4 regions of the Streptomyces sp. NPDC043427 genome follow, and region 4 is predicted to be linked to each of the others. Evidence: riboswitches for the same ligand, from Rfam matches in the RefSeq annotation. Region 4 holds a riboswitch; each other region holds the start of a gene.

Region 1 (7,069 bases), on a different contig from region 4:
TGGCCGAGCACTGGCTGCGGAAGGCCGCGGACGGGGGTGACGGAGAGGCCGGGCAGGCGGCCGAGCTGCTGGAGGAGGCGGCGCGTCATGTGTCCCAGGTCAGGCAGGATGCCGCTGCCGGAGAGCTGCTCGCGCGCAGGTCCCTCCAACCGTCGGTTGTAACGAACGTCGGCATGAGCTTGGAGGAGCAGGGCAACCTGGCAGACGCCCGGAACCTCTACCAGCTGAGCCACGACCTCGGTGACCCCTACGGCGCCCACCGCCTAGCAGCCCTGCTCGAAAAGCAGGGCAAAACCAGCGATGCCATCATCTGGTACCACAAGGCTGCCAGCATGGGGCACCCAACCGCCCGTAAGGCCCTGGCGGACATGACCGCAAAGCGAGCTACGGTCAAGGAGTGACCAACCACCCCCAGCCCCCCACCCCCGCCCCCGACCTCTTCACCTGGGAGTTCGCCACCAACCCCTACCCCGCCTACGCCTGGCTGCGTGAGCACGCCCCCGTGCACCGTACGAAGCTGCCCAGCGGCGTCGAGGCATGGCTGGTCACCCGTTACGTCGACGCGAAGCAAGCCCTCGCCGACCAGCGGCTCAGCAAGAACCCCGCGCATCACGACGAACCCGCGCACGCCAAGGGCAAGACCGGCATCCCCGGTGAGCGCAAGGCCGAGTTGATGACGCATCTGCTCAACATCGACCCGCCGGACCACACGAGGCTCCGACGGCTCGTCAGCAAGGCCTTCACGCCCCGCCGGGTCGCCGAGTTCACCCCGAGGGTGCAGGAGCTCACCGACCACCTCATCGACCAGTTCGCCGACCGGGGCTCGGCCGACCTCATCCACGAGTTCGCGTTCCCTCTCCCCATCTACGCGATCTGCGACCTGCTCGGCGTGCCGCGTGAGGACCAGGACGACTTCCGGGACTGGGCGGGCATGATGATCCGGCACGGGGGAGGCCCACGGGGCGGGGTCGCGCGGTCGGTGAAGAAGATGCGCGGCTATCTCGCCGACCTCATCCACCGCAAGCGCGAGGCCCTCCCGGACACGGCCGCGCCCGGCGAGGACCTCATCTCCGGCCTGATCCGCGCCTCCGACCACGGCGAGCACCTCACCGAGAACGAGGCCGCCGCGATGGCGTTCATCCTGCTGTTCGCCGGGTTCGAGACGACCGTCAACCTCATCGGCAACGGCACGTACGCCCTCCTCACCCACCCCGAGCAACGAGCCCGCCTCCGGGACTCCCTCACCGCCGGACACACCGACCTCCTAGAGACCGGCGTCGAGGAACTCCTGCGCTACGACGGCCCCGTCGAGCTCGCCACCTGGCGCTTCGCCACCGAGCCGCTCAGCATCGGCGGGCAGGACATCGCGGCCGGGGACCCCGTCCTCGTCGTACTCGCCGCCGCGGACCGGGATCCGGAGCGGTTCGCGGAGCCGGATGTCCTCGACCTCGGTCGGCGGGACAACCAGCACCTCGGGTACGGGCACGGCATCCACTACTGCCTCGGCGCGCCGCTGGCCCGTCTGGAGGGGCAGACCGCGCTCGCCACACTGCTCACCCGGCTTCCCGACCTGCGACTCGGGGAGGATCCGGCCGATTTGAGGTGGCGTGGCGGACTCATCATGCGGGGACTGCGCACACTGCCCGTGGAGTTCACGCCCACACGGTGATCGAGCGAGTGCGCTGTGTACCCGATGCGCCAGGGTGACATGCATTCAACTCTGTGATCTTCACGTGATCTACGCGGCATTAACTTGTGACAAGTGATCGGCTGTCGATACGTTCACTCGTCAACGCGGCACCTCGGCTTCACTCGCCGCGTGGGTAAGTGCTGTCTCGCGAAAGGTCACCGCATGCTCTCCGGGAACGGTCGCCACCGTCGCCCTCGTCAGGCTCCGGCTCTTCTCGTCGCGGCCGGGGTGACCGGCTCCGCCATCGCCATCCCGCTCCTCGGTGCCACCGGCGCGAGCGCGGCCGACGGCACCACGTGGGACAAGGTGGCCGACTGCGAGACCGGCGGAGCGTGGAGCGCCGACACGGGCAACGGGTTCTACGGCGGGCTGCATCTGACCCAGGAGCGCTGGGAGAAGTACGGCGGCCTCGAATTCGCCTCCAGCGCCGACAAGGCCAGCCGTTCCCAACAGATAGCCGTCGCCGAGAAGATCCTCGCCGACATCGGCCCCGGCGCCTGGCCCACCTGTGGACTGCTCTCCGGGCTCGGAAACGACTCGGGCTCGGCCGACGTGGACACGGGCGTGGCCGACGACGTGCCCTCCCGGGGCCTGGGCCTGTCCAGTTCGCCCAGTTCATCCGAATCATCCGACTCATCGGACTCCTCCGGCTCCTCCGACGCCTCAGGTTCCCCCGAGGCACCCGAAGGGTCCTCGGACGCCGGCGCCCCCGACGAATCCGCGACCGGATCCTCCGCGTCGCCGTCCCCTTCGTCCCCTTCATCTCCCAAGTCGGATGATTCCGCGAAGTCTGATTCGTCCGCGGATTCCGGCGCCAAGGACTCACGGAGCCCCGAAAGCTCGCCCACGGAAGACCCCGCATCCGGCAAGTCCGACGATTCGGACAATGCGCAGCAGGGTGCGGGTTCCTGGAGTCTTGTGGACACCGGCTCCGTGAGTGCCGATTCCACCGGCACCGGCCGTCACCGCGGCAACAGTGCCGACGAGGCCACGGGCGGTGGAGCCGCCACCGCCTCCTCCGGTCGTCACGCCTACACCGTCCGTCCCGGTGACACCCTGGCGTCCATCGCCGACTCCCTTGGCCTCGACGGCGGATGGTCCGCGCTCTATGCCGGTAACAAGCAGGCGATCGGCGCCGACCCGAACAACATCTCCGCCGGTCAGACCCTCCGAGTCGGGGCTGAATAGGGCGAAAAGTGGCGGGAGTTCACGCCCTACTTCGCGCCGAATGTCCAATTTGGCGAAAGTGTGGGATGAGTCTCAGAAGCCCTGATCGTCTTTGAAATTCCGCGGACGGCGTGTCTACGGTCATGACCGCTCGCCAACACGAGCCCCGGCTGCCGCAACGCCGAATCCTGCCAGCGGCCGTACGGGAACAGTCGTCGCGTAAAGCGCCGTAGGCAGGAGCGGGGGACCCAAGGTAAGTGCCGGGCCCGGACATTGAGACCGGATCCGGCTTGGGGTGAAGCCGCGCCTCGTGAGAGGTGCGGCCGGGCAACTCAACCGGCCCGAACCCGACAGCTCACCTCGCAGGCGTCGGTGAGGGGATCCAACCATGCTGTTTTCCGGCAAGGGCAAGCACCGTCGTCCGTCCAAGGCCACTCGCGCCATCGCCATCGCCGGTGTGACCGGCGCCGCTGTCGCCGCCCCGCTGATGGCGGCCGGCAACGCCTCCGCCGCCACCACCTCCGAGTGGGACACGGTCGCCCAGTGCGAGTCGGGCGGCAACTGGTCCATCAACACCGGCAACGGCTACTACGGCGGCCTGCAGTTCTCCGCCTCCACGTGGGCCGCGTACGGCGGCACGCAGTACGCCTCCCAGGCCAACCAGGCCTCCAAGGCGCAGCAGATCGCCGTCGCCGAGAAGGTCCTCGCCTCCCAGGGCAAGGGTGCCTGGCCGGTCTGCGGCAAGGGCCTGTCCGGTGCCTCCTCCAGCGGCAGCACCGACACCTCCTCCGGCAGCGGCTCCTCCTCCAGCGGTTCCAGCAACTCCAGCAGCTCCTCGAACGACAGCGGCACCAGCACCCGCTCGACCGAGCAGCAGGCCTCCCGCTCCTCCGAGCGTCCCGCCGCCAAGAAGACCGTCACCACGCCGACCGGCAAGAAGGTCAAGAAGGGTGACGGCGAGTACAAGGTCGTCGCGGGTGACACCCTCAGCTCGATCGCCACGAAGCAGAAGGTCGCGGGCGGCTGGGAGAAGCTGTTCGAGCTGAACAAGGACATCGTCGAGGACGCCAACCTCATCTACCCGGGCCAGCAGCTTCACCTGAAGTAAGCCGGGCCGACAGCTTCCGTCCGAAGCAGGACGCGGGCTCCCCGCTCCGGTGCGTCTTCCCCCGTACGCACCGGAGCGGGGTTTTTCTTTGCCCGCCCTTCGCCCGCAATCTCCGTGCGCTCTTTGTTCCGGCCGGGAACAATGTGTACGGTCAGCCTGTCCACGGGGCGGTCGGTCGGATGCCGATGCCGCGGGGGCGGTTAGGCTCTAGTCGCAAGGCCCGCGGGCCCCGCACTTCCAGCGTCACATCCCAAGAAGGAGATGCTCGTGCCGTCCATCGACGTCGTCGTAGCCCGGGAAATCCTGGACTCCCGAGGCAACCCCACGGTCGAGGTCGAGGTCGGCCTCGACGACGGCAGCACGGGTCGTGCCGCCGTCCCCTCCGGCGCCTCCACGGGCGCCTTCGAGGCCATCGAGCTCCGCGACGGTGACCCGAACCGCTACCAGGGCAAGGGTGTCGAGAAGGCCGTCCTCGCCGTCATCGAGCAGATCGGCCCGGAGCTGGTCGGCTACGACGCCACCGAGCAGCGTCTGATCGACCAGGCGATGTTCGATCTGGACGCCACCGACAACAAGGGCTCCCTCGGCGCCAACGCCATCCTCGGCGTCTCGCTCGCCGTCGCCCACGCCGCCTCCGAGGCCAGCGACCTCCCCCTCTTCCGCTACCTGGGCGGCCCGAACGCGCACCTGCTGCCGGTGCCGATGATGAACATCCTGAACGGCGGCTCGCACGCCGACTCCAACGTGGACATCCAGGAGTTCATGATCGCCCCGATCGGCGCGGAGTCCTTCTCCGAGGCGCTGCGCTGGGGCACCGAGGTCTACCACACCCTGAAGAAGGTCCTGAAGAGCAAGGGCCTGGCCACCGGCCTCGGCGACGAGGGCGGCTTCGCCCCGAACCTCGGCTCCAACCGTGAGGCCCTCGACCTCATCCTCGAGGCCGTCAAGGAAGCCGGCTACACCCCCGGCGAGCAGATCGCCCTCGCGCTCGACGTCGCCGCGTCCGAGTTCTACAAGGACGGCTCCTACGTCTTCGAGGGCAAGACGCGCTCCGCCGCCGAGATGACCGACTACTACGCCGAGCTCGTCGAGGCGTACCCGCTGGTCTCCATCGAGGACCCGCTGTTCGAGGACGACTGGGCCGGCTGGAAGACCATCACCGAGAAGCTCGGCGACAAGGTCCAGCTCGTCGGCGACGACCTGTTCGTCACCAACCCCGAGCGTCTCGCCCGCGGTATCGAGGAGGGCGCCGCCAACGCCCTGCTGGTCAAGGTCAACCAGATCGGTTCGCTGACCGAGACCCTGGACGCCGTGGAGCTCGCCCAGCGCAGCGGCTTCAAGTGCATGATGTCCCACCGCTCCGGCGAGACCGAGGACGTCACCATCGCCGACCTGGCCGTCGCCACCAACTGCGGCCAGATCAAGACCGGCGCCCCGGCCCGCTCCGAGCGCGTCGCCAAGTACAACCAGCTGCTGCGCATCGAGGAGATCCTCGACGACGCGGCGGTGTACGCCGGCCGCAGCGCGTTCCCGCGCTTCAAGGGCTGAGCGCCCAGGGCTGACCCGAACCGGGTCACGCCTTAGCCAGTCGTACGTACGTCCCCGTACTCGGTCCCGTACCGTGTGCGGGGACGTACGCACGTGTGAAACGGGAGGCGCGGGGACATGGCCGTGAAGGACCGGGACCGTTTCTCCACCGCGACCAGGATCCGGTTGCTCGGTGAGCAGACGGCGGCCCGTGTCTACCGCTCCCAGACCAAGCGGCAGGCCCGCCGCTCCCGCCTGACCAGCCGGGCGGCCCTGCTCGCCCTCGTGCTGTGTTCGCTGATCGTGGCGCTCGCCTATCCGATAAGGCAGTACGTCTCCCAGCGCGCCGAGATCGCCGATCTGGAGCGGGAGAAGGCACAGGCCAGACAGCGGGTCGAACAGTTGCGCGACCTCAAGGCGCGCTGGCAGGACGACGCGTACGCGGAGCAGCAGATCCGGCAGCGGCTGCACTATGTGCTGCCCGGCGAGACCGGCTACATCGTGATCAACCCGGCCGCGGCCAAGCAGGCACGTGCCGACCTGGTGGCGGCCGACCGCCCCTGGTACTCGAACGTCTGGGACGGGGTCGACAAGTCCGACGCCTCGGACCAGTGAGACCCGACCAGCGAGACCGATAGACCGATAGAAAGACAGGCATGGAAACGCCCCCGCCGACCACTCCGCGCACCGAGCCCACCGACGCGGACGTCGAGGCCTTCAAGCAGCAGCTCGGACGCCCGCCACGCGGGCTGCGCGCCATCGCGCACCGGTGCCCGTGCGGCCAGCCGGACGTCGTCGAGACCGCCCCCCGCCTGCCCGACGGCACGCCCTTCCCGACGCTGTACTACCTGACGTGCCCGCGCGCCGCCTCCGCGATCGGCACGCTGGAGGCGAACGGCGTCATGAAGGAGATGACGGAGCGGCTGCAGACCGACCCGGAACTCGCCGCCGCGTACCGCGCCGCCCACGAGGACTACATCGCGCGCCGTGACGCCATCGAGGTCCTCAAGGGCTTCCCGAGCGCGGGCGGCATGCCGGACCGGGTGAAGTGCCTGCACGTGCTGGTGGGCCACTCGCTGGCCGCGGGCCCGGGGGTGAACCCGCTGGGCGACGAGGCGATCGCGATGCTGCCGGAGTGGTGGCTCAAGGGGCCGTGCGTGCAGCCGCTCGCGGCACCCGACCCGGCGGACGAACTCCCCGGCGCGGAGGGTGCGGTCGCCGACCCCGCCGAGGCCCGCAGCGGCTCCTTCGCCGAGGCTCCCGCCGTCCCCGCCGGTTTCAGCCGGGTCGCCGCCGTCGACTGCGGCACGAACTCCATCCGGCTCCTCGTCGCCGACGTCCACCGGGCCACGGGTGAGCTCCGGGAACTCGACCGGCGCATGACGATCGTGCGGCTCGGCCAGGGCGTGGACCGCACCGGCCGGCTCGCCCCCGAGGCGCTGGAGCGCACGTTCGCGGCGTGCCGCGAGTACGCGGACGTGATCCGTGAACTGGACGCGGGCAAGGTGCGGTTCGTGGCCACGTCGGCGTCCCGGGACGCCTCGAACCGCGACGACTTCGTGCGCGGCGTGGTGGAC
Region 2 (7,069 bases), on a different contig from region 4:
CGAGCGTGAGGCCCTGCCCGCGCGCGAGCAGCCCGCCGATCTTCTCGGCGGCCCCCCTCTCGTCGATGTCCTCGTACTCGGGCACCTTCCCGGGCTGGGCGGCATCGCGCCGCCACTGGGCGTACTTCACGCCCTCGGCAAGCGCGCGAACGGCGCGTTCGGCGGCGGGGTAGGCGGGGATGAGACGGGAGTCGGCCGGGGTGGCCGATGGTTCCGGTGCCGCGGTGGCCCATCGGTCCAAGGGGCGGAACGGGTGGGCGCCGCCCACGATGCCGGGTGCGTTCGCACCGGCCTGTGGTGCGGTACTGGCAGCGGCCGACAATGCCTCCGCAAGCCCGCCCAACTCGACGTGCACCACCAGAACCGGCTTGGCAGGCGCCGCCGCAGCAGCGGTGCGCAGCGCCTCCGCCAGCTCCGCGTCCCTCGGCGACGCCTCACCGATCGCCGGGATCGCCGTCACGATCACCGCGTCGCTCGTCTCGTCGGCCAACGCCCGCGCCAGCGCCACCCGGAAGTCCTCCGCCGACGCGCCTGTCGTCAGGTCCAACGGCGGCAACGGCCGAAGCCCCTCGGAGAGACACGCGTCGTACGTCAGCTGCCCCAGGGACTCGGAGTTCCCGAGGATCGCCACGCGCGGGCCTGTCGGCAGCGGCTGGCGTGCGAGCAGCAGCCCGGTGTCGACGAGCTCCGTGATGGTGTCCACCCGGATCACCCCGGCCTGCCTGAGCAGCGCGGACACCGTCGCGTGCGGCAACCGCGTCGCCCGTACGGTGTGCCCTTGTGGAGCGGAACCGGCGCCCTGCACGACGACCAGCGGCTTGGCGGCCGCCGTACGGCGTGCGAGGCGGGTGAACTTGCGCGGGTTGCCGATGGACTCCAGGTACATGAGGACGACGTCGGTGTCGGCGTCGTCGTACCAGTACTGGAGGACATCGTTGCCGGAGACGTCCGCGCGGTTGCCGGACGAGACGAAGGTGGACACGCCGGTCACTCCGGTGACGCCTCCCCCGCGGCGGTGGAGCCGGGAGAGGAGTGCGATGCCGATGGCGCCGGACTGGGCGAACAGTCCGATGCGCCCGGGGCGGGGCATCTCGGGGGCGAGGGAGGCGTTCAGCCGTACGCTCTGGGAGGTGTTGATGATCCCGAAGGCATTCGGCCCGATGATGCGCATGCCGTACGCGCGTGCGTGCCGGACGAGTTGGCGTTGACGCTCGCGTCCTTCGGGGCCGCTCTCGGCGTATCCGGCGGAGACCACGACAAGCCCCTGGACGCCGTGCTCACCGCACTCGGCGACGACCTCGAGCACATGGTCGGCGGGCACGGCGACGACCGCGAGGTCGACGGGTCCGTCGATGTCCCGCACCGAGCGGTGGGCAGGCACCCCGTCGAGTTCCTTCAGCTCTTCGGGGAACGCCTTGTTCACGGCGTGCAGGCGTCCGGTGAACCCGGCGTCCCGGATGTTGCCGAGGACGCTGCGGCCCACACCGCCGGGCGTGCGGCCGACGCCGACGACGGCGACGGAACCGGGCGTCAGCAGCCGTTGCACGGACCGCGCCTCGGCGCGGTGCTCGCGCGCGTACTGCACCGCGAGTGAGCGTTCGGTGGGTTCGAGGTCGAACTCCAGGCGTACGACGCCGTCCTCGAAGCTGCGCTTCTGGGTGTACCCGGCGTCCGTGAACACCTTGATCATCTTGGTGTTGGCGGGCAGCACCTCGGCGGCGAAGCGGCGGATGCCACGCTCGCGCGCGACCGCTCCGATGTGTTCGAGGAGGGCGGAGGCGACGCCGCGCCCCTGGTGGGCGTCCTGGACCAGGAAGGCGACCTCGGCCTCGTCGGCGGGGGCGGAGGCGGCCATGCCGTCGGCGCCGATGCGGTCATAGCGTACGGTGGCGATGAACTCGCCGCCGACCGTGGCCGCGAGTCCCACCCGGTCCACAAAGTCGTGGTGCGTGAAGCGGTGGACGTCCTTGGCGGACAGGCGCGGGTAGGGCGCGAAGAAGCGGTAGTACTTCGACTCGTCCGAGACCTGCTCATAGAAGCTGACCAGGCGCTCGGCGTCATCAACGGTGATGGGGCGGATGCGTGCGGTGCCGCCGTCGCGCAGCACCACGTCGGCCTCCCAGTGGGCGGGGTACTCGTGCCGGTCCGACGCGCTCTGCATGGGGCCCAGAGTACGGCTAGCGCTCGACAGGGGCGCGAGGCAGTCTGTGGAGGACGGAAGTCGGATCGAGGCCGAGGTTCGACGACCACATGGGGAACGGGACGCAGGACCGTTCCTGTCACGCTTCACGTGTGGAACACTGGTCTAGACAACCTGAGCACCGAAGGGCAGCATCACATGGCTGAGCGCCGCGTCAACGTCGGCTGGGCCGAGGGCCTCCACGCCCGCCCCGCATCCATCTTCGTCCGGGCCGCCACGGCCGCAGGCATCCCCGTGACGATCGCCAAGGCCGACGGCAACCCCGTCAACGCGGCCTCCATGCTGGCCGTTCTCGGCCTGGGCGCCCAGGGCGGCGAGGAGATCGTCCTCGCCTCCGACGCCGAGGGCGCGGACGCCGCGCTCGACCGTCTGGCGAAGCTGGTCTCCGAAGGCCTCGAGGAGCTGCCCGAGACCGTGTGAGCGTCGCTCGCAGCACGCGCGAAGCCGCGTCGCCCCTTCCGGGCGGCGCGGCTTCGCCGTTTCTCACGACGCTTTCAGGAGGAATTACCGCGGGCACACCCGGACGCGCGACCGGAAATTCTCGGCGCGCCGAAAAAAGGGCAGCGGAAATATGTCCCCACCGAATATCCCCCCTTTGTATACGGCCCCCGTGTTAATGCCGCTGGCCCGACATGTTTACGGGATGTTGCGAAGTCCTCACACGCTCCGGGCGCTCCCCGCCCAAAAAGCGCAGCCGGTGCGCGGCGGTCGCGCGCTCGGTGTGCAGCGCCGTGATCGTCCGCGCGCGCTCGCCGTCGCCGCGCGCCACCGCGTCCACGATCGCGCCGTGCTCCGCCCAGGACTCCACGGGGTCGGCCGGGGCGTCCACCGCGTACATCCAGGCGATCTTGTGGCGCAGCTGAGTCAGCGTGGAGGTCATCGCATGGCTGCCGGAGGCCTGGGCGAGCGTCTCGTGAAACCAGCTCCCCAAGGAGCGCAGGTCCTCGCTGTTGCCCCGTCTGGCCCGTTCCTGGCCCAGCCTGACGAGCCCGCGCAGCACCTTCAGGTGGGCCTCGGAGCGCCGCTGGGCGGCCCGGGAGGCACCGAGCGGCTCCAGGAGCATGCGCATCTCCAGCAGGTCGGCGGCCTCCTGCTCGGTGGGTTCGGCGACGCACGCGCCCGCGTGCCGCCGGGTCACCACGAAGCCCTCGGCCTCCAGCGTGCGCAGGGCTTCCCGCACGGGGACGCGAGAGACGCCGTAGCGGCGCGCGAGGAGTTCCTCGGTGAGCCGGCTACCGCGCTCGTAGACACCCGCGACGATGTCGTCCCGGATGGCCGTGCATACCGAATGCGCCGGAATACGCATGACCGACCTCCGCCTTAATCCCCGTGAAACGTCGACGATGGACGTGTGGTCAGTGACTCTATTGCAATGAGCCGGAATTTCCGATGGCGGGCCGGAATCCATGGATATTTTTTGGACAGCGGGGTCCCTGAAAACGCGAAAGCCCCGGCTCGGGGAGCCGGGGCCGCGGGATGTTCTGCGGTCTGTCGTCAGACGTTCAGGCCGTGCTGGCGGAGGTAGGCGACCGGATCGATGTCCGAGCCGTACTCCGGAGTCGTACGGGCCTCGAAGTGCAGGTGCGGGCCGGTCACGTTGCCGGTCGCACCGGACAGGGCGATCTGCTGCCCCGGGGTGACCTGCTGGCCCACCGAGACGCCGATGGACGACAGATGGCCGTACTGCGTGTACGTGCCGTCGCTCATCTTGATCACGACCTGGTTGCCGTAGGAGCCGCCCCAACCCGTCTGCACGACGGTGCCGGAGCCGACCGCGTGCACCGTGGTGCCGCTCGCGGCGTGGAAGTCGACGCCGGTGTGACTGCCGGAGGACCACAGGGAGCCGCCGGACTTGTAGCCGGTGGAGATGTAGGAGCCGGAGATCGGCGCCACGAAGGCGTTGAGGCGCTTGCGCTCGGCGGCGCGCACGGCACGGGCCTTGGCCGCGCGGACCTGCTCGGCCTCCTCGCGCGCCTTCTTGGCCTCCGCGGCGGCCTTCTTACGCGCGGCCTCCTCAGCCGCCTTCAGCTGGGCGGCCTCCTTCTGGGCGGCGGCCTGGGCGTCGACCCGGTCGGCGACCGCGTCGCCGACGGTGACGACGGGCATCAGGCCGGTCTGCTCGACGGCAGTGTCGGCGGCGAGCGCCGGTGCGCTCAGGGTGCCGATGACTCCGGTGGTGGCGAGCGCGGCGACGCCCGCGGCGCGGGCGGTGGTGCGCTTCATGCGGCTGGGACGACGGTGCTTCCCGGTGGCGCAGGTGAACGCCATGAAGATGAGTGGTCCTTTCCTTCCTTCTCGCCTACCGGGTTAGCTGACGGGTTCGGAGCAGGAAGGTCTCCTACGGGCCCCCTCGCGACACGCGCGGGCGTCCGATTCACCCCAGGGACTGCCTAGTTGGGTCCCCGGCTCCCCTGGCTCGCGCCGTACGGGGACTCGGCGATGACTGTCCGGTGCCGCGGTTGCGACGCATTGCCCGACGAACAGCCCGGATGACGCTAAGCGGGACCACTTTCAATCCTCAAACGGATCACGGCTTTTGTAGCGCATCCCACAGGCCAGACAGGCAACCTCTCCCCCAATTCGGACATCAGGGGCCCCTGGAGACGTTTCCGTCTCCAGGGGCCCCTGCGTTCCGCCGCTCGTGTGTGCCGCTACTCGGCGGACACCACCGTGACGGCGCCGATGCCGAGGGCCTCGACGGGCTCCTTGATCTGCGCGGCGTCACCGACGAGGACGGTGACCAGGCGGTCCACCGGGAAGGCGCTCACGGCGGCCGCGGTGGCCTCCACGGTGCCCGTCGCGGCCAGCTGCTGGTACAGCGTCGCCTGGTAGTCGTCCGGCAGGTGCTGCTCGACCTGGTCGGCCAGCGTGCTGGCGACGGCCGCGGCGGTCTCGTACTTCAGCGGCGCCACCCCGACGAGGTTCTGCACGGCGACATCGCGCTCGGTGTCGGTGAGACCCTCCGCCGCGAGCGTGCGCAGCACCGTCCAGAGGTCCTGCAGGGCGGGGCCGGTGTTCGGGGTGTCGACGGAACCGCTGATGGCGAGCATCGCGGCGCCCGAGCCGTCGGGGGCCGAGCGCAGGACCTGCCCGAACGCCCGCACACCGTACGTGTAGCCCTTCTCCTCGCGCAGCACGCGGTCCAGGCGGGAGGTGAGGGTGCCGCCGAGGCAGTACGTGCCGAGCACCTGCGCGGGCCACACGCGCGCGTGCCGGTCGGGGCCGATGCGCCCGATGAGCAGCTGTGTCTGGACGGCGCCGGGGCGGTCCACGATGACGACACGGCCGGTGTCGTCGGCGGTCACCGCGGGCACGGGCCGCGGCTGGGCCGAGGAGCCCGTCCAGGCGCCCAGGGTGTCGCCGAGGAGCGCGTCCAGGTCGACGCCGGTGAGGTCGCCGACGACCACGGCGGTGGCCGTGGCGGGGCGGACGTGCTTCTCGTAGAAGGCGCGTACGGCCGCGGAGTCGATGTTCTGGACCGTGTCCTCGGTGCCCTGGCGCGGGCGGGACATGCGCGACGTGACCGGGAAGAGCTCCTTGGAGAGCTCCTTGGCGGCGCGGCGGGAGGGGTTGGCCAGCTCGTGCGGGATCTCGTCGAGGCGGTTGCGGACGAGCCGCTCGACCTCGCTGTCCGCGAACGCGGGCGCCCTGAGGGCGTCGGCGAGCAGACCGAGGGCCTTCTCCAGGCGCGAGGCCGGGACTTCGAGGCTGAGGCGTACGCCGGGGTGGTCGGCGTGTGCGTCGAGGGTGGCGCCGCAGCGCTCCAGCTCGGCGGCGAACTCCTCGGCGGAGTGCTTGTCGGTGCCCTCGGAGAAGGCCCGGGCCGTGATGGTTGCGACGCCGTCCAGGCCGGCCGGCTCGGCCTCCAGGGGCGCGTCCAGGAGCACCTCCACGGCGACGACCTGCTGGCCGGGGCGGTGGCAGCGCAGGACCGTGAGGCCGTTGTCGAGGGTGCCGCGCTCCGGAGCCGGGAAGGCCCACGGCTTCGCGTCGCCCGCCTGGGGCTGGGGGTGGAAGTCCATCGTGGCGAGCTCGGTCACTGGGCCGCCTCCTCGTTCTCGTCCTGATCGGCGGGGGCTTCGGCGGCGGTCGGCTCGTAGACGAGCACCGCCCGGTTGTCGGGGCGCAGGCGGGCCTTGGCGACCTCCCGGACCTCCTCCGGCGTCACCTCCAGCACGCGCTGGACGGCGGTCAGGGCGAGCTGCGGGTCGCCGAACAGCACCGCGTAGCGGCAGAGTTCGTCGGCGCGGCCCGCGACCGTGCCGAGGCGGTCCAGCCACTCGCGCTCCAACTGGGCCTGGGCGCGTTCCATTTCCTCGGCCGTGGGGCCCTCCTCGGCGAACCGGGCGAGCTCCTCGTCGATGGCGGCCTCGATGACCGGCACCTCGACGTCACCGGAGGTCTTCACGTCGAGCCAGCCCAGGGAGGGCGCCCCGGCCAGCCGCAGCAGGCCGAAGCCGGCCGCCACCGCCGTGCGGTCGCGCCGTACGAGCCGGTTGTAGAGGCGGGAGGACTCGCCGCCGCCGAGGACGGTGAGCGCCAGGTCGGCCGCGTCGCACGCGCGCGTGCCGTCGTGCGGCAGCCGGTAGGCGGCCATCAGGGCGCGCGCGGGGACCTCCTCCTCGACGACCTCGCGCAGCTGCGCGCCGATGACGTCGGGCAGCGTGCCGTCGCGGGGCGCGGGCTTGCCGTCGTGGCCCTGGATCGAGCCGAAGTACTTCTCGATCCAGGCAAGGGTCTGCTCCGGGTCGATGTCGCCGACCACGGACAGAACCGCGTTGTTGGGCGCGTAGTACGTACGGAAGAACGCGCGCGCGTCCTCCAGGGTCGCCGCGTCCAGGTCGGCCATCGAGCCGATGGGCGTGTGGT
Region 3 (7,069 bases), on a different contig from region 4:
CTCGGCGAGCGCGCCGCCGCGCCGGGTGGCGAAAAGGTCGTCAGGAGAGCGGACGTCGACGGCGTTCCAGAAGTTGTTGAGGTCCGAGACGCGGTCGTTGAGGCCTCCGGCGGAGACGGGTGTGGCGGTGTACTCGATGGCGTAGGGGCCCGCGAGCGGTTTTCTGAACCAGATCGTGGCTCCGGCGGGTACGTCGACCTCCAGGGTTCCGCGGGAGGCGGTGACGATGCCGCCCTGCTCGAGTTCGACGGCCCACTGACGCAGGCCGTGACGGAAGTCGTCGTGGGCGATGAGGCGGCGGTGGCGGGGCGCGGCGCTCGCGGTGGTCACGGGGGCGAGGGCGGCCAGGGCGGCGCCGGCGGCGAGGGCACCGAAGGCTCTGCGCGTGCTCGTCACGGGTAACAGCTCCTCAGCGGGGCGGGACTACGGATGGAAAGCGCTTGCCGTCTGACGGGGATCACCTTCCCCCGCCTCCGCCCCCGCTGTCGACACCCCTGACGCCACCGCCACAGGACCGCAACGCGGCGATCGTCCACGACCGTGCCCGGACATACCGAAGGCCGGACCCGGGGATCGGGGGTCCGGCCTTCGGCAGCGTGTCAGGCAGATGGTGGCGCGGTCCGTCAGCCGACGGTGACGCCGTGCGAGCGGAGGTAGGCGACCGGGTCCACGTCCGAGCCGTAGTCCGGGGTCGTCCGGATCTCGAAGTGCAGGTGCGGTCCGGTCACGTTGCCGGTCGCACCGGAGAGGCCGATCTGCTGACCCTCGGTCACGGCCTGGCCCGCGGAGACGGAGATCGAGGACAGGTGGGCGTACTGGGCGTAGTAGCCGTCGTTCAGCTTGATGACGACCTGGTTGCCGTATGCGCCGCCCCAGCCCGCGGAGACGACCGTGCCCGCGGCCACGGCCTTGAGGGACGTGCCGGTCGGGACGACGAAGTCGACGCCGGTGTGGTAGCCGCTGGACCACATGCTGCCGGCCATGTGGTACGGGGTGCCGATGGTGGCGCCGACCACGGGGAGGGTGTAACCGCTGCCGGTGGAGGCGCCGTTGGACTGGGTGGCCGTGGTGGTCTTGGCGGCGGAGGACTTCGAGGACGTGGAGGTCTTCGAGGTCTTCGACGACTTCGAAGACTGCGGCGAGGTCGAGGACTTCGACGTCTTCGACTCCGAGGAGGAGGTCGTGCCGGTGCTCGTCTCGGCCTTCTTGCCCAGGGACAGCTTCAGGCCGGGGTGAATGAGCGACGGGTCGGAGCCGACGGTCTCGCGGTTGTCGGCGTAGAGCTTCTTCCAGCCGCCTCTGACGTGCTGCTCGTCGGCGATCTTCGAGAGGTAGTCGCCGGAGCGCACCGTGTAGATCCGGGCGCTCGCGGGGTCCGAGGCGGTCTTCTTCTCGGCCGCCTTCTTCTCCGTTACCGGAGCGGACTGGACGGCCTTTTCGGGAGCGGACTGGGAAGGCGCGGCGTGGGCGCCGGTGGCCCCGAGAAGGGGGAGGGCGAGCGCGGCGCCGCCGGTTCCGGCGACAGCGATGGAGCGGGTGAAACGTTGGGCCTTGGGACGGCGGTGCTTACCCTTCGCGGGCATGGCGAATTCCTCTCCGGCGCCTGCGAGGTGAGCTGTCGGGTGCGAGCTGGAGATGCCCGGCCGCGCCGAGGCGCGGCTTAACCCCAAGCCGTTCCGGGAACCGGAACAGGCGGTCTTACCTGTGGGTCCCCCGCTCCTGCCGTGCACGGGTCAGTGTGTGCGGTTCTCCGGACGGCGGCAGGATTGGGCGTCCGTCCGGATTGGTGGCGAACGTAAGCGACCAGGACGCAAAGGAACAAGCGGAGGGTTGCGCGGGAATGCGTTTCTCGTGATCCGCTGTGAGAATTCCCGGTGACACTCCGTGTAGTACGAAGGCACCGGTTCCTGTGAAAGCCCTTGGAAACCACATGAATTACGTGGACATGACGAGCAACTCACGGTCACGGATATGACGCTAATCACGTGACGTCGCTCCAGACCCCTTTCTTTCAGAGCGAGTTGGGATTAACCCCGCAATTCAGACAGAACTCTCAGATGCGACGCAGCCGGAGAACTGCCGCATCCAGGTCGCCCCGCAGTCCGGTACGCCATCCGTGATGCAACAGCACCGCCCCTCGATGAATTTCACCCGTTTCGAGGCATTCGTACGATGCTGTCGGGTCGAGCCCGCGCAGCCGCAGCGCCGGCACGGGCTCGCCGTGGTGCTGCGCCTGGAGCCAGGCCAGGACGACGGACTCGTCCCCGCGGACGTACTGCACGGCGCTGAGTCCGCCCCGCGGGGGCCGCAGCCGGTGGAGATCGCCGTGCTGCACCAGCGGGCGGATCTTCTTGTAGAGCTCCACCCACTCCCGGGCCTCCGCGAGCTCCTCCTCGGCCCACTGGGCGAGGTCGCCGCCGACTCCGAGGACGCCCGCCATGGCGCTGACGAACCGGAAGCGCAGGGAGCTGACCCGGCCGTTGAGCTGGGCGTTGGGGCTGTCGGTGACCCAGGCGGCCATGACCCGCGCGGGGTGGATCTGACTGAAGCCGTGCTGGATGGCGAGCCGGTCGAGGGGGTCGGTGTTGTCCGAGGTCCACACCTGGTCCGTACGGCTCAGCACCCCGAGGTCGATCCGGCCGCCGCCACCCGAGCAGGACTCGAAGGCGACACCCGGGTGGGCCGCCCGCAGCCGGTCCAGCAGGGCGTAAAGGGCGTTGACGTGGTCGACCCAGAGTCGCTGCGGGTAGCCCTCACCGGGCCAGCCGGCGTCGGTGAAGCAGCGATTGAAGTCCCACTTCACGTAGTCGATCGGGGCACTGGAAAGAAGGCTGTCGAGCTGCCGCCAGAGGTAGTCCTGGACATCCGGGCGGGCGAGGTTCAGTACGAGCTGATTGCGGAACTCCGTCCGCTTTCGTCCCGGTTGGTACTGCACCCAGTCGGGGTGCGCCCGGTACAGCTCGCTGTCCGGGTTCACCATCTCGGGTTCGACCCAGATGCCGAACTGCATCCCGAGCGCGTGGACGTAGTCGGCGAGCGGCTTCAGCCCGCCGGGGAAGCGGTCGGGGTTGGGCCGCCAGTCGCCGAGCCCGGCGCGGTCGCTGGTGCGCGCCCCGAACCAGCCGTCGTCGACCACGAACAGCTCGACGCCGATGGCCGCGGCCCGCCGCGCCAGCGTGGCCTGCTGCTCCTCGGAGATGTCGAACTCGGTGGCCTCCCAGGAGTTGAACAGCACGGGCCGGTCCCGGTCCGCGTCGGGAACGACGTAGGTCCGCTGGTAGCTGTGCCAGGCCCGGCTCGCCCCGCCGAAGCCGCCGTCGCTCCACAGGCCCGCGAAGACCGGCGTGGTGTGGACCTCTCCTGCCGCGAGCCGCAGCAGGCCCGAGTCGTCGTATCCGGCACCGCCTGTGATCTGCACGCGCGCGTCGGGAAGCTGGGCCACGGCGATCCGCCAGGAGCCGGACCAGCCGAGCGCGCAGCCGTAGACCTCGCCGCGCTCCTCGGTCGCGTCGGTGTCGAGGGCGACCCAGGGCAGGTGCTGGTGACCGGTGTGACCGCGCCGGCTCCCGATCACCTTCTCACCGTAGGTGAGGGGGGAGGACGTCAGCCGGGACTCGGCGGCCCAGCGGCCGTGCAGGTGCGACAGGCGCCAGCCCTCGCGGTCGGGCAGGGTCCAGGTGGCGGAGTCGGCGCGCAGCAGCTCCAGGGGCTCGGGTCCCTGGTTGTCGAGGGTGACCCAGCGCTCGACCACGTCGTCGCGCATCCGGTAGTGCAGCGTGACGACCAGCCCGGCGTCCCGGAAGCGCAGGCGCAGGAGGTCGCCCTCGGTGTCGTACGCCTCGAAGCGCCACTCGGTGCCGCGTCGCTCGTCGGTGCGCACGGACAGCGCGGGGCGGGTGAAGCGGGGGCCGCCCTCGACGGGGTACTCCTCGCGGCCGTCGAGCGGGGACTCGAAGGGCCAGTAGTCGGGCAGCGGGCGGACGGCCAGTGCCTCGGCGTCCGCCATGGCGATCGAGGGGCCCCAGTGCAGGTGGAGCAGCTCGTCGTCCTCGGTGACGTGGACGGCGTAGCTGCTCGTGGGTCCCGAGAGCAGCCACGTACGGCCGTTTTCCGCGATCTCCAGCATGAGGCCTCACAGGTCCGAACAGGTGCGATCAAGCACCAACATCATCAAGGCCCGAGGGCGTCACCTGCAACGTCTGTGGACAACTCGTCGTCGCGGGGTGTCGCTCCAGGACCGGCCTGTGGACAACTCGTTGGCCTCCACACCGGTGTCGTATGGTCGAGACCGCACCCCGTCGGCCCTTCGACGAGCCGCGCAGGCGGGGCCGACTGGGAGGAGCCCCCGTGACGCAGCAGGTCCCGTCGACCGAACCCGAGCTGGCAGGAGTGCGCAACTTCCGCGACGTGGGCGGACTGCCGACGGCGGACGGACGGCGGGTGCGGTACGGGGTGCTGTTCCGCAGCGGCCATCTCGCGCACGCCACCGACGAGGACGCCGCGTTCCTCGCCTCCCTGGGCCTGCACACGATCTTCGACTTCCGCAACGCGGCGGACCAGAAGCTGGAAGGGCAGGACGTCGAGCTGCCGGGCGTGCGCAATGTGAACCTGCCGCTGTCCGACCCGGCGGACGGCGCCGAGTTCTGGAAGATGGTCCGTGACGGTCACGTCGACCAGCTGCGCGAGATCCTCGGCGACGGCAAGGCCGCCCAACGGATGATCACCTCGTATCGCAAGATCATCAAGGAGCGCACGGCCGAGCAGTCCCAGGTGCTGCACGCGCTCGCCGAGGACAGCGTCCCGGTCCTGATGCACTGTGCGGCCGGCAAGGACCGCGCGGGGTTGTCCATAGCCGTGACGCTGCTGGCCCTGGGCGTGGAGCGCGAGGCGATCGTCGCCGACTACCTGGAGTCGAACGCCAAGCACCGCCGTTACAAGGTGCACCGCGGCGGTTCCTCCGCCGGCGCCTACTCCCCCGAGGTCATGGAGCTGCTCAGCCCCCTCTTCGACGCCCGCGCCGCGTACCTCTCGGCGGGCTTCGAGACCATCGAGGAGACCTGGGGCGGCGTCGACGCCTACCTGGAGCAGGGCCTGGGACTCGCCCCCGAGACCCGGGAGCGGCTGCGCGAGCGCCTCCTCGACTGATCGGGTCTCGACCGATCGGGTCCTCCACTGATCGGGCCGCTACTTGCGGGCCCCCGCCTCGAACAGCAGCCAGATGAAGGCCGCGAGGAGGTGTCCCCCGGCGAGGTAGATGGCCAGCCGGACCCAGAGGGTGCGGGGGAACTTCTGCTCGAGGTCGCTCATGGCGTTTCTCCCGTGGTGGGGCCGAGGCAGAGCGTCGCCGTGGGGCTCTGCAACAGCGTGTGGACGAAGAGGAGTTCGACTCCGTCGGGGTCCCGCGCGGCGATGCGGTGCGGGGTCAACGAGTCGAAGTGGGCGCTGTCGCCCGGCCCGAGCCGGTGCGCGGTGTCGCCGAGGCGCAGGAGCAGCCGCCCCTTGAGGACGTGCAGCCACTCCTCGCCGGGGTGCACCCGGACGATGTCGCCCTGCGAGCCGTACGGCACATGCACGCGCAGGGCCTGCATCCCGCGCCCCGGGGCGCCGGCCTGCCAGTACGTCCAGCCGCCCGCCGCGGTCGGCTCCATGTCTGCGGCGCGCACGACGGCGTCCCGGTCGGCGGCCGTCTCACCGAGCAGCTCCGAGACCGTCGTACCGTAGATGCGGGCGAGCGCGAGCAGCATCGGCAGCGAGGGCTGGCGCTGCCCGGTCTCCAACCGGGAGAGGTGTGCGGGTGACAGGCCGGCGGCGCGGGCCGCGGCTTCCAGGGTGAGGGAGGCGCGGCGGCGCAGGGCGCGCAGTTGGGGCGCGACGACGGCTTCGACGCCGGCCTCACCGTCGGTTTCGGCCCCGGCCCGGGGGTCGGGTTCGGAGGAGTTCACGCCTCCATTGAGCCCGGGCTTTGCCTCTGCGGCAAACTTGTTGCCTCAGAGGCAAAAACCTGCGGTCGCCTCTATCGGTTCGCCACCGCCTGCTTGATCAGTGTCTTGCTGAAGTCCCACATCAGCCCGCCCCCGTTGTGTGCGTCGTCCATCACCTCCGTGAAGGCGTCGACGAACCGGTCCACCTCGCGCTCGCCGACGATCAGTGGCGGGATCAGCTTGATCACTTCCAGGTGGTCGCCGGAGACCTGGGTGAGGATGCGGTGCCGCTGGAGCAGCGGGACGACCACCATCTGCGCGAAGAGCCCCTTGCGGGCGGCCTGGAGCATGGCCCAGCGGCTGCGCAGCTTCAGCGACTTCGGTCTGCCGAACTCGATGCCGATCATCAGGCCCCGACCGCGGACGTCGGCGAGCAGCTCGTACTTGTCGACCAGGGCGGCGAGCCGGGACCTCAGCAGCTCCCCCGTGGCGCGCGCATGCGCGACGACCTGCTCGTTCTCCATGACCGACAGCACGGCGAGTCCCGCCGCCATGGCCTGCGCATTGGATCCGAAGCTCGCCGAGTGGACCAGCACCCGGTCCATCGACGAGTAGACCTTCTTGAAGATCCAGTCCTTGCCGAGTGTGGCACCGACCGGCACATAGCCGCCGGAGAGCGCCTTGGCCACACACACCAGGTCCGGTTCGACGCCGTCCTCGTGCTGGTAGGCGTAGAAGTCGCCGGTGCGGCCGAGTCCGGTCTGCACCTCGTCGGCGATCAGCAGCGCCTTGTGCCGGTGCAGCAGCTCCTGCGCGGCGCGGAGGTAGCCGGGCGGGGCCTCGTGCACGCCCTTGCCCTGGATCGGCTCGACGACGAGGGCCGCCACGTCGCCCTTCTTCAGCTCCCTCGCCAGTGCGTCGAGGTCGCCGAGCGGGACGGCGGTGTCGGGCAGCAGGGGTGCGAAGCCGTCGCGGAAGCCGGACTCGCCGTTGACGGACAACGAGCCGGTGGTCAGCCCGTGGAAGGCGTGGTCGCAGTACAGGATGCGCGGCTTCCCCGTGGCGTAGCGGGCGAACTTCAGCGCGGTCTCGACCGCCTCCGTGCCGCTGTTGCCGAAGAACACCCGGTCCAGGTGCGGGCTGTGCGT
Region 4 (7,069 bases):
GCACCCCATCGTGCGCCAGATGCGCCCCGGCTCGGAGGTCCTGGAGGAACTGAGCCAGCCGGCGCCCGGCTGTCGTACGCGGTTCGTCAGCTTCTGGAGCGACCTCGACCACCTGATGGACCCGTTGGAGACCGCCTGCATCGACCACGCCGATCTGCTCGCGGAGAACGTGCGGGTCACCGGAGTGGGTCATCTCGCCCTGCCCGTGCACCCGGCGGTAGCGACCGGAATACGCCAGGCTCTCGACTCCCCGGACACCGCGCGGACGGAAGCGCCGGCCGCCCATGCCGGCGGTCTGACCGTGGCGTGAGAACCGCGCGACGAGCCCTGTCACAGTCGACTCACAGCCGACTCACAGCGCCACGACAGCCGTCCAACATCGAACATCCTTCGAACACAAGGCCAAACCCGCGTCCGCAGTTCCCCGAAACACGGCCGAATGCCCCTTTCCCCCGGCCACGAAACCTGACGAAGATTGTCGTGCCCGCGTACCGCCGGGTACAGTCGCCGCACTGCTCTGGCAGCCCCTGTCGTCGAGGCGAAAGAGAAGTTGGTGAACGATCGTCACCCGTCGGGGGCCATGGCCTCCCCGACTCCGGCCTCGGACGCCGCCTCGGCGCACTACGCGCCGTACGGCGGACAGGAGGCCCACCACGGCGACTTCACCACGTACGGCGGCTACGACGCCAGCGGTTTTGACACCGGCGGCCACGGCACCACCACCTTCGCCACGGACCCGCTCTTCGGCGACCTGCCCGGAGAGACCCAGAACACCGGCTCGTACGACGCGGCGCAGTGGTCCACGGGCAGCCATCACACGCTGAACCAGGACCCGTACGCGGCCCAGCACCACGCCGCCTACGACACCGGTGCGCACGAGACCGGCGCCTGGCCCACGGCCCCGCAGCAGCTCTCCGTGATCCCGTCGCAGGCCACGGCCCCCGACGTCAGCGGTCAGTGGGACGCGAGCGCCTGGCTCCAGCCCGACCAGTCCGGCGGCCCCGCCGACCAGACCCAGCACTGGGACTGGGGCACCCAGACCTTCGAAACCGGCGCCTACGACGCCACGCAGTGGAACTCCGACGGGAGCGCCACCCCCACCACCGGCGAGTACGAGCACCAGGCACCCTTCGAGCAGCAGGCCTCGTACGAGGAACAGCAGGCCGCGTACGAAGAACAGCAGCCCTCGTTCGACGAGCAGCAGGCGTCCTTCGACGAACAGCCCGTGCCCTTCGACCAGATGGCCACCGCGACCTTCGAGCACGTCTCCTTCGACGAGCCCGCCCCGGGCGACGGCGACCTCGCCGCGACCGGCGAACTGCCCGCCGTCACCCCGCTCCTCGACGACCAGGAAGAGGTCACCCCTCTTCCCGGCTCACGCGCGGCGGCCCGCGGCAACCGCTCCCGCCGCCGTCCGCCCGCGAAGCGCTCCGCGCTGCTGACCATCGCCGTGCCCTCAGCATGTGTGATGGGCGTCGCCGGGATCGCCGCCGCGTCGGTCGGGACCCTGACCGACGACGGCAAGGAGACCACGGCCTCCGCCGCGGACGCGCAGACGAAGGCGGTGAAACCCTCCACCGCCAACAACAAGCTGGACGACCAGCTCAAGAGCCTGAGCGCCGAGGCGGACGACTTCGCCGACCGGGCCAGCCGTACGCAGGAACGTATCGACCTCAAGGCGCAGCAGGAGGCCGAGAAGAAGGAGGCGGCCGCGGAGGCGGCCCGCAAGGAGCGACTGCGCCCGAAGTACGCGCTGCCGGTCGCGCAGCACGGGCTCAGCGCCTACTACGGCCAGGCCGGCATCAACTGGATGTCCGTCCACACCGGCATCGACTTCCCCGTCTCGTACGGCACGACCGTGCTGGCCGCGACCGACGGCACCGTGCGGACGCAGTACAACGTCGCCTACGGCAACATGCTGATCCTGACGGCGAAGGACGGTACGGAGACGTGGTACTGCCACCTCTCCAGCTACCAGGTGCCGTCCGGTACGACGGTGAAGGCCGGCGCCCCCATCGCGTACTCCGGCAACTCCGGCAACTCGACCGGGCCTCACCTGCACTTCGAGGTGCGCCCGGGCGGAGGCTCGCCGGTCGACCCGCTCCCCTGGCTGCGCAGTCACGGACTCGACCCCACGTAAAACGTTCTTGCGCGGCCGTAAGCAGCCTGCGAGCCCCCGCCCTTCGGCGGGGGCTCGGTGCGTCAAAGCCTCGGTCAGAGCTTCGGGTCAGGGCTTCGGGTCAGAGCTTCTCGACCGGCGCGTACCGCAGCAGCAGCCGCTTCGGCTTGGTGTCACCGAAGTCGATCGTCGCCTCGGCGTTCCCGCCCGTGCCCTTGACCGCGACGACGGTCCCGAGGCCGAACTGGTCGTGCGTCACCCGGTCGCCGACCGCCAGGGAGACCACCGGCTTCTCCGAGGTCCGGCGCGTGGCGAAGCCGGACGCGCCCGAGGCCGACGAGCGCGAGCGGGACGACGACAGCGATGCCGCGACCCCGGAGACCGGGCCGGCCGGCGCCGTCGTGGCCCCCGTCCGCTTCCACTCCACGTGCTCGTCCGGGATCTCCGCCAGGAACCTCGAGGGCGGGTTGTACGACGGCTGGCCCCACGCGCTGCGCATCGCCGACCGCGTCAGGTACAGCCGCTCCCGCGCGCGTGTGATGCCGACGTACGCGAGACGCCGCTCCTCCTCCAGTTCCTTGGTCTGACCGAGGGCGCGCATGTGCGGGAAGACGCCGTCCTCCATGCCGGTGAGGAAGACGACCGGGAACTCGAGGCCCTTGGCGGTGTGCAGGGTCATCAGGGTGATGACACCGGAGCCGTCCTCGTCCTCGTCGGGGATCTGGTCGGAGTCGGCAACCAGCGCCACCTGCTCCAGGAAGTCGGACAGCGCCACCGACTCCCCCTCGCCCCGCTCCTGCTCGAACTCCAGGGCTACGGCCGCGAGTTCCTGGAGGTTCTCGATGCGGGTCTCGTCCTGCGGGTCGGTGGAGGCCTGCAACTCGGCGAGGTAGCCGGTGCGTTCGAGGACCGCTTCGAGGACGGTGGCCGGTCCGGCACCGGACTCGACGATCGTACGGAGGTCCTCCATCAACGTGTTGAACCGCTTGACGGCGTTGGTCGACCGCGCGGCCATGCCGTACGCCTCGTCGACCCGGCGCAGTGCCTGCGGGAAGCTGATCTTCTCGCGCTGGGAGAGGGCGTCGATCATCGCCTCCGCGCGGTCGCCGATGCCCCGCTTGGGGACGTTGAGGATCCGCCGCAGCGGCACGGAGTCCTCGGGGTTGGCCAGCACCCGCAGGTAGGCCAGGACGTCCCGGACCTCCTTGCGCTCGTAGAAGCGGACGCCGCCGACGACCTTGTAGGGCAGGCCGACGCGGATGAAGACCTCCTCGAAGACACGGGACTGCGCGTTGGTGCGGTAGAAGACGGCGACATCGCCGGCCTTCGCGTCGCCCGCGTCGGTCAGGCGGTCTATCTCGTCGGCGACGAACTGCGCCTCGTCGTGCTCCGTGTCGGCGACGTAGCCGGTGATGCGGGCGCCCGTGCCCGCCTTGGTCCACAGGTTCTTCGGGCGGCGGGACTCGTTGCGCTCGATGACCGCGTTGGCCGCACTGAGGATCGTCTGGGTGGAGCGGTAGTTCTGCTCCAGCAGGATCGTCGTCGCGTCCGGATAGTCCTCCTCGAACTGGAGGATGTTGCGGATGGTCGCACCGCGGAAGGCGTAGATCGACTGGTCGGCGTCACCCACCACGCAGAGCTCGGCGGGCGGGACGTCGTACTCGTTGGGCGGCACGTCGACGGGGTGCTCGGAGGTGCCGACGAGCTCGCGGACGAGGGCGTACTGCGCGTGGTTGGTGTCCTGGTACTCGTCGACGAGGACGTGCCGGAAGCGGCGGCGGTAGTGCTCGGCGACGTCCGGGAAGGCGCGCAGCAGGTTGACCGTCGTCATGATCAGGTCGTCGAAGTCGAGGGCGTTCGCCTCACGCAGCCGCGACTGGTACAGGGCATAGGCCTGGGCGAGGGTCTTCTCGAAACCGTCGGTGGCCTGCGCGGCGAAGTCCTCCTCGTCGATCAGCTCGTTCTTGAGGTTGCTGATCTTGGCGCTGAAGGACTTGGGCGGGAAGCGCTTGGGGTCGAGGTCCAGGTCGCGGCAGACCAGGGCCATCAGGCGCTTGGAGTCGGCGGCGTCGTAGATCGAGAACGACGACGTGAAGCCGAGCTTCTTGGACTCGCGGCGCAGGATGCGCACACATGCGCTGTGGAAGGTCATCACCCACATCGCGTTCGCGCGCGGGCCGACGAGCTGCTCGACGCGCTCTTTCATCTCGCCCGCGGCTTTGTTGGTGAAGGTGATCGCGAGGATCTGGCCCGGGTGGACGTTCCGCTCGCCGAGCAGGTGGGCGATGCGGTGGGTGAGCACGCGGGTCTTGCCGGACCCGGCGCCGGCCACGATGAGCAGCGGGGTGCCGGAGTGCACGACGGCGGCGCGCTGGTTCTCGTTCAGCCCCTCCAGGAGCGCGGCCGGGTCCACCACCGGGCGCGGGGCGCCGTCGCGGTAGTACTCCTCCCGGTCCGGCGGCACGTCGAACTTCCCGCCGAACAGATCGTCCGGGATCGGCTCCGGTACGTGATCGTCGTCGGGCGGCGGAGGCTCTTCCCCATGGCCCTTCGGGGCCTGGAGGTCCGCCAGGAAGCTGTCGTCAAAGAGGCTGCTCATCGCTCTCCGAGTCTAGGGCGCCCCACCGACAACGGGCCGCCACCCCGAAAACATCCCGGAAAACCCGCCCTCACACCCTGCGGAACCGCTCCGTCACGATCGGCGACGAACCTGCTTCGCGAGCGCAAATACGCCCAAGCCGTCACAGACATCTCCACATGGGCCCCAACAAGTAAAGCCCTGACCCCAGGTCACGAAAATGTATCGGGCATATCACCCATCAACCTTCACAAGGGCCACACCAGTTGGCTACCGTGCCGGGCAGGCCGCACGACCCCCACCGGCGAACGTCGCCGGGCCGCGCGGCCTCCGCCGAGTCCGCCCGCGCCGCAGTGCCGGCCGGAGCCGGGGACCCACCGAGACCTTGGGGTGAATCGGCCCACTCCCCTGACGGGGACAAGGCCGTAGGGCAACCCTTCCGAACCACCCGCCCGAACCCGACAGCTAACCCGGTAGGCGGACGATGGAAGGAGTCGCCTCCCTTGGCGTCGCAGCACCGCAAGCCCCGCTCCGCGGGCAAGCGCGTGGCGGGCATACGCACGCCCGCCCTCGCCACGGCCGCCCTCACCTCCGTGGCCCTGCTCTCCCAGACGGCCAACGCCGCACCCGCGGACGACAAGCCGAGCCTCGAGGAAGTCGAGAAGAAGGTCGACGACCTCTACCGCCAGGCGGAGTCGGCGACCGAGAAGTACAACGCGGCCAAGGAGAAGACCGCGAAGCAGCGCGAGCACGTCGACACCCTCCTCGACGACGTCGCGAAGCGCGCGCAGAAGCTCAACGAGGAGCGCGAGCGGCTCGGCTCCTACGCCGCGGCCCAGTACCGCACCGGCGCGGCCGCGCCCGACACCGCGACCTTCCTGCTGGCGGACTCCCCACAGGACTACTTCGACCAGACTCAGCTGATGGACCGGATGACCGGCCGTCAGAAGAAGGAGGTCGACGACTACTTCGCCGAGCAGTCGGCGACGATGGAGAAGCGCCAGGAGGCGAGCGAGAGCCTCGCCACGCTCACCGACTCGCAGAACGACCTGAAGACCGCCAAGAGCACCGTCCAGAAGAAGCTCGCCGACGCGCGCGGGCTGCTGTCGAAGCTGACGGCGGAGGAGAAGGCGCGGCTCGCGGCGATCGAGAAGCAGAAGCAGGAAGCGGCCGCGCGCAAGGCGGCGGAGCTGGCGAAGCAGCAGGCGGCGCAGCAGAAGGCCCAGGAGGAGGCAGCAGCCCAGCAGGACAGCTCCTCGCCGTCCTCGTCCCCCTCGTCGTCCTCGTCCTCGTCGACGCCCACCGACTCCTCGTACGCCACCAAGGCCGAGAAGGCGCTCGCCTTCGCCCGCGCGCAGATCGGCAAGCCGTACGTCTGGGGCGCCACCGGCCCCGACTCCTACGACTGCTCCGGCCTCACCCAGGCCGCCTGGAAGGCCGCCGGCGTGGACCTCCCCCGCGTCACCTACGACCAGGTCAACGCCGGCACCACGGTCTCCCTCGCCAACGCCCAGCCCGGTGACCTGGTCTTCTTCTACGACGACATCAGCCACGTCGGCATCTACATCGGCAACGGCATGATGATCCACGCCCCGAAGCCGGGCGCGTACGTCCGCGAGGAGTCCATCTACTACGACGGCGAATCGGGGATCCACAGCGTCGTACGACCGGCCTGACCCCGCCGGGGCCGACCGGGTGGGGGCACGCGCGCGTGGAGCGCCTTTCCGCGCCCGCGGCGAGGTGGCTCCTTAGCATCGGGGCATGCCCCGCCCCTCCCCCCTCCGCGCCTGGTGGGCGCAGCGCTCACCGGCGACAGGCGCCGCTGTCATGGCGACCGGCATCGTGGCGGTCGGCCTGCGGTTGGCGGGGTACGAGGCGCTGTCCCGGATCGCGCTGGGAGCGGCGTCCGCAGCGTGGCTGGTCCTGGCGGTGCTCTTCGCCGTACGGCTGCTGTGGGAACGCGAGCGGTGGGTGGCGGAGGCGGCCACGCCGGACGTGCTCACGGCGGTCGCCGCCACCACCGTGCTCGGCACCGGTTTTTCGGCCCTGGGGCAGCAGACCGTCGCGGCGGCTCTGCTGGCGCTGTCGGCCGCGCTGGGGCCCGGCCTGCTCCTCGCCGTCGTACCGCACTGGCGGCGGCGCATGCCGGGGACGGTGTTCCTCGGCTGTGTGGCCGCGCAGGGGCTCGCCGTGCTGGCCGCCGCCCTCGCCGGGGCCGAGGCGGCCGACTGGCTCGCGCACGCCGCTCTCGTGCTCTTCTGGCTCGGCCTGGCCCTCTACTGCGCCGCGCTGTTCTGCTTCGACCTCCGGCAGGTGACCGTGGGCTCGGGCGACCAGTGGATCGCGGGCGGCGCCCTCTCCATCTCGGCGCT

What was found. A riboswitch is a leader RNA that binds a small molecule or an ion and turns the genes downstream of it on or off. The one in region 4 is predicted to bind cyclic di-AMP.
Region 1: linked by a shared signal. The riboswitch ahead of AC067M_RS22830 (transglycosylase family protein) and the one ahead of AC067M_RS06870 (C40 family peptidase) in region 4 are both predicted to bind cyclic di-AMP.
Region 2: linked by a shared signal. The riboswitch ahead of AC067M_RS15135 (M23 family metallopeptidase) and the one ahead of AC067M_RS06870 (C40 family peptidase) in region 4 are both predicted to bind cyclic di-AMP.
Region 3: linked by a shared signal. The riboswitch ahead of AC067M_RS28980 (M23 family metallopeptidase) and the one ahead of AC067M_RS06870 (C40 family peptidase) in region 4 are both predicted to bind cyclic di-AMP.

The regions. Positions count from the first base shown of each region.
Region 1 covers NZ_JBWKCC010000014.1:108,848-115,916, forward strand. The annotation lists gene AC067M_RS22815 (tetratricopeptide repeat protein) at 1-401, shown strand, start outside; gene AC067M_RS22820 (cytochrome P450 family protein) at 398-1,669, shown strand; gene AC067M_RS22825 (LysM peptidoglycan-binding domain-containing protein) at 1,853-2,878, shown strand; cyclic di-AMP (ydaO/yuaA leader) riboswitch at 3,073-3,241, shown strand; gene AC067M_RS22830 (transglycosylase family protein) at 3,246-3,965, shown strand; gene eno (phosphopyruvate hydratase) at 4,233-5,513, shown strand; gene AC067M_RS22840 (FtsB family cell division protein) at 5,631-6,107, shown strand; partial or broken gene AC067M_RS22845 (DUF501 domain-containing protein) at 6,149-6,598, shown strand; gene AC067M_RS22850 (Ppx/GppA phosphatase family protein) at 6,809-7,069, shown strand, end outside.
Region 2 covers NZ_JBWKCC010000007.1:131,850-138,918, reverse strand. The annotation lists gene AC067M_RS15150 (bifunctional acetate--CoA ligase family protein/GNAT family N-acetyltransferase) at 1-2,161, opposite strand, end outside; gene AC067M_RS15145 (HPr family phosphocarrier protein) at 2,339-2,620, shown strand; gene AC067M_RS15140 (GntR family transcriptional regulator) at 2,814-3,506, opposite strand; gene AC067M_RS15135 (M23 family metallopeptidase) at 3,695-4,468, opposite strand; cyclic di-AMP (ydaO/yuaA leader) riboswitch at 4,483-4,649, opposite strand; gene AC067M_RS15130 (M16 family metallopeptidase) at 4,852-6,240, opposite strand; gene AC067M_RS15125 (M16 family metallopeptidase) at 6,237-7,069, opposite strand, start outside.
Region 3 covers NZ_JBWKCC010000021.1:47,681-54,749, forward strand. The annotation lists gene AC067M_RS28975 (DUF6250 domain-containing protein) at 1-396, opposite strand, end outside; gene AC067M_RS28980 (M23 family metallopeptidase) at 624-1,583, opposite strand; cyclic di-AMP (ydaO/yuaA leader) riboswitch at 1,588-1,749, opposite strand; gene AC067M_RS28985 (alpha-galactosidase) at 2,054-4,126, opposite strand; gene AC067M_RS28990 (tyrosine-protein phosphatase) at 4,348-5,145, shown strand; gene AC067M_RS28995 (DUF6126 family protein) at 5,185-5,307, opposite strand; gene AC067M_RS29000 (helix-turn-helix domain-containing protein) at 5,304-5,942, opposite strand; gene AC067M_RS29005 (aspartate aminotransferase family protein) at 6,014-7,069, opposite strand, start outside.
Region 4 covers NZ_JBWKCC010000002.1:649,636-656,704, forward strand. The annotation lists gene AC067M_RS06855 (lipase family alpha/beta hydrolase) at 1-310, shown strand, start outside; gene AC067M_RS06860 (M23 family metallopeptidase) at 554-2,140, shown strand; gene pcrA (DNA helicase PcrA) at 2,241-4,718, opposite strand; cyclic di-AMP (ydaO/yuaA leader) riboswitch at 5,034-5,192, shown strand; gene AC067M_RS06870 (C40 family peptidase) at 5,201-6,373, shown strand; gene AC067M_RS06875 (tellurite resistance/C4-dicarboxylate transporter family protein) at 6,459-7,069, shown strand, end outside.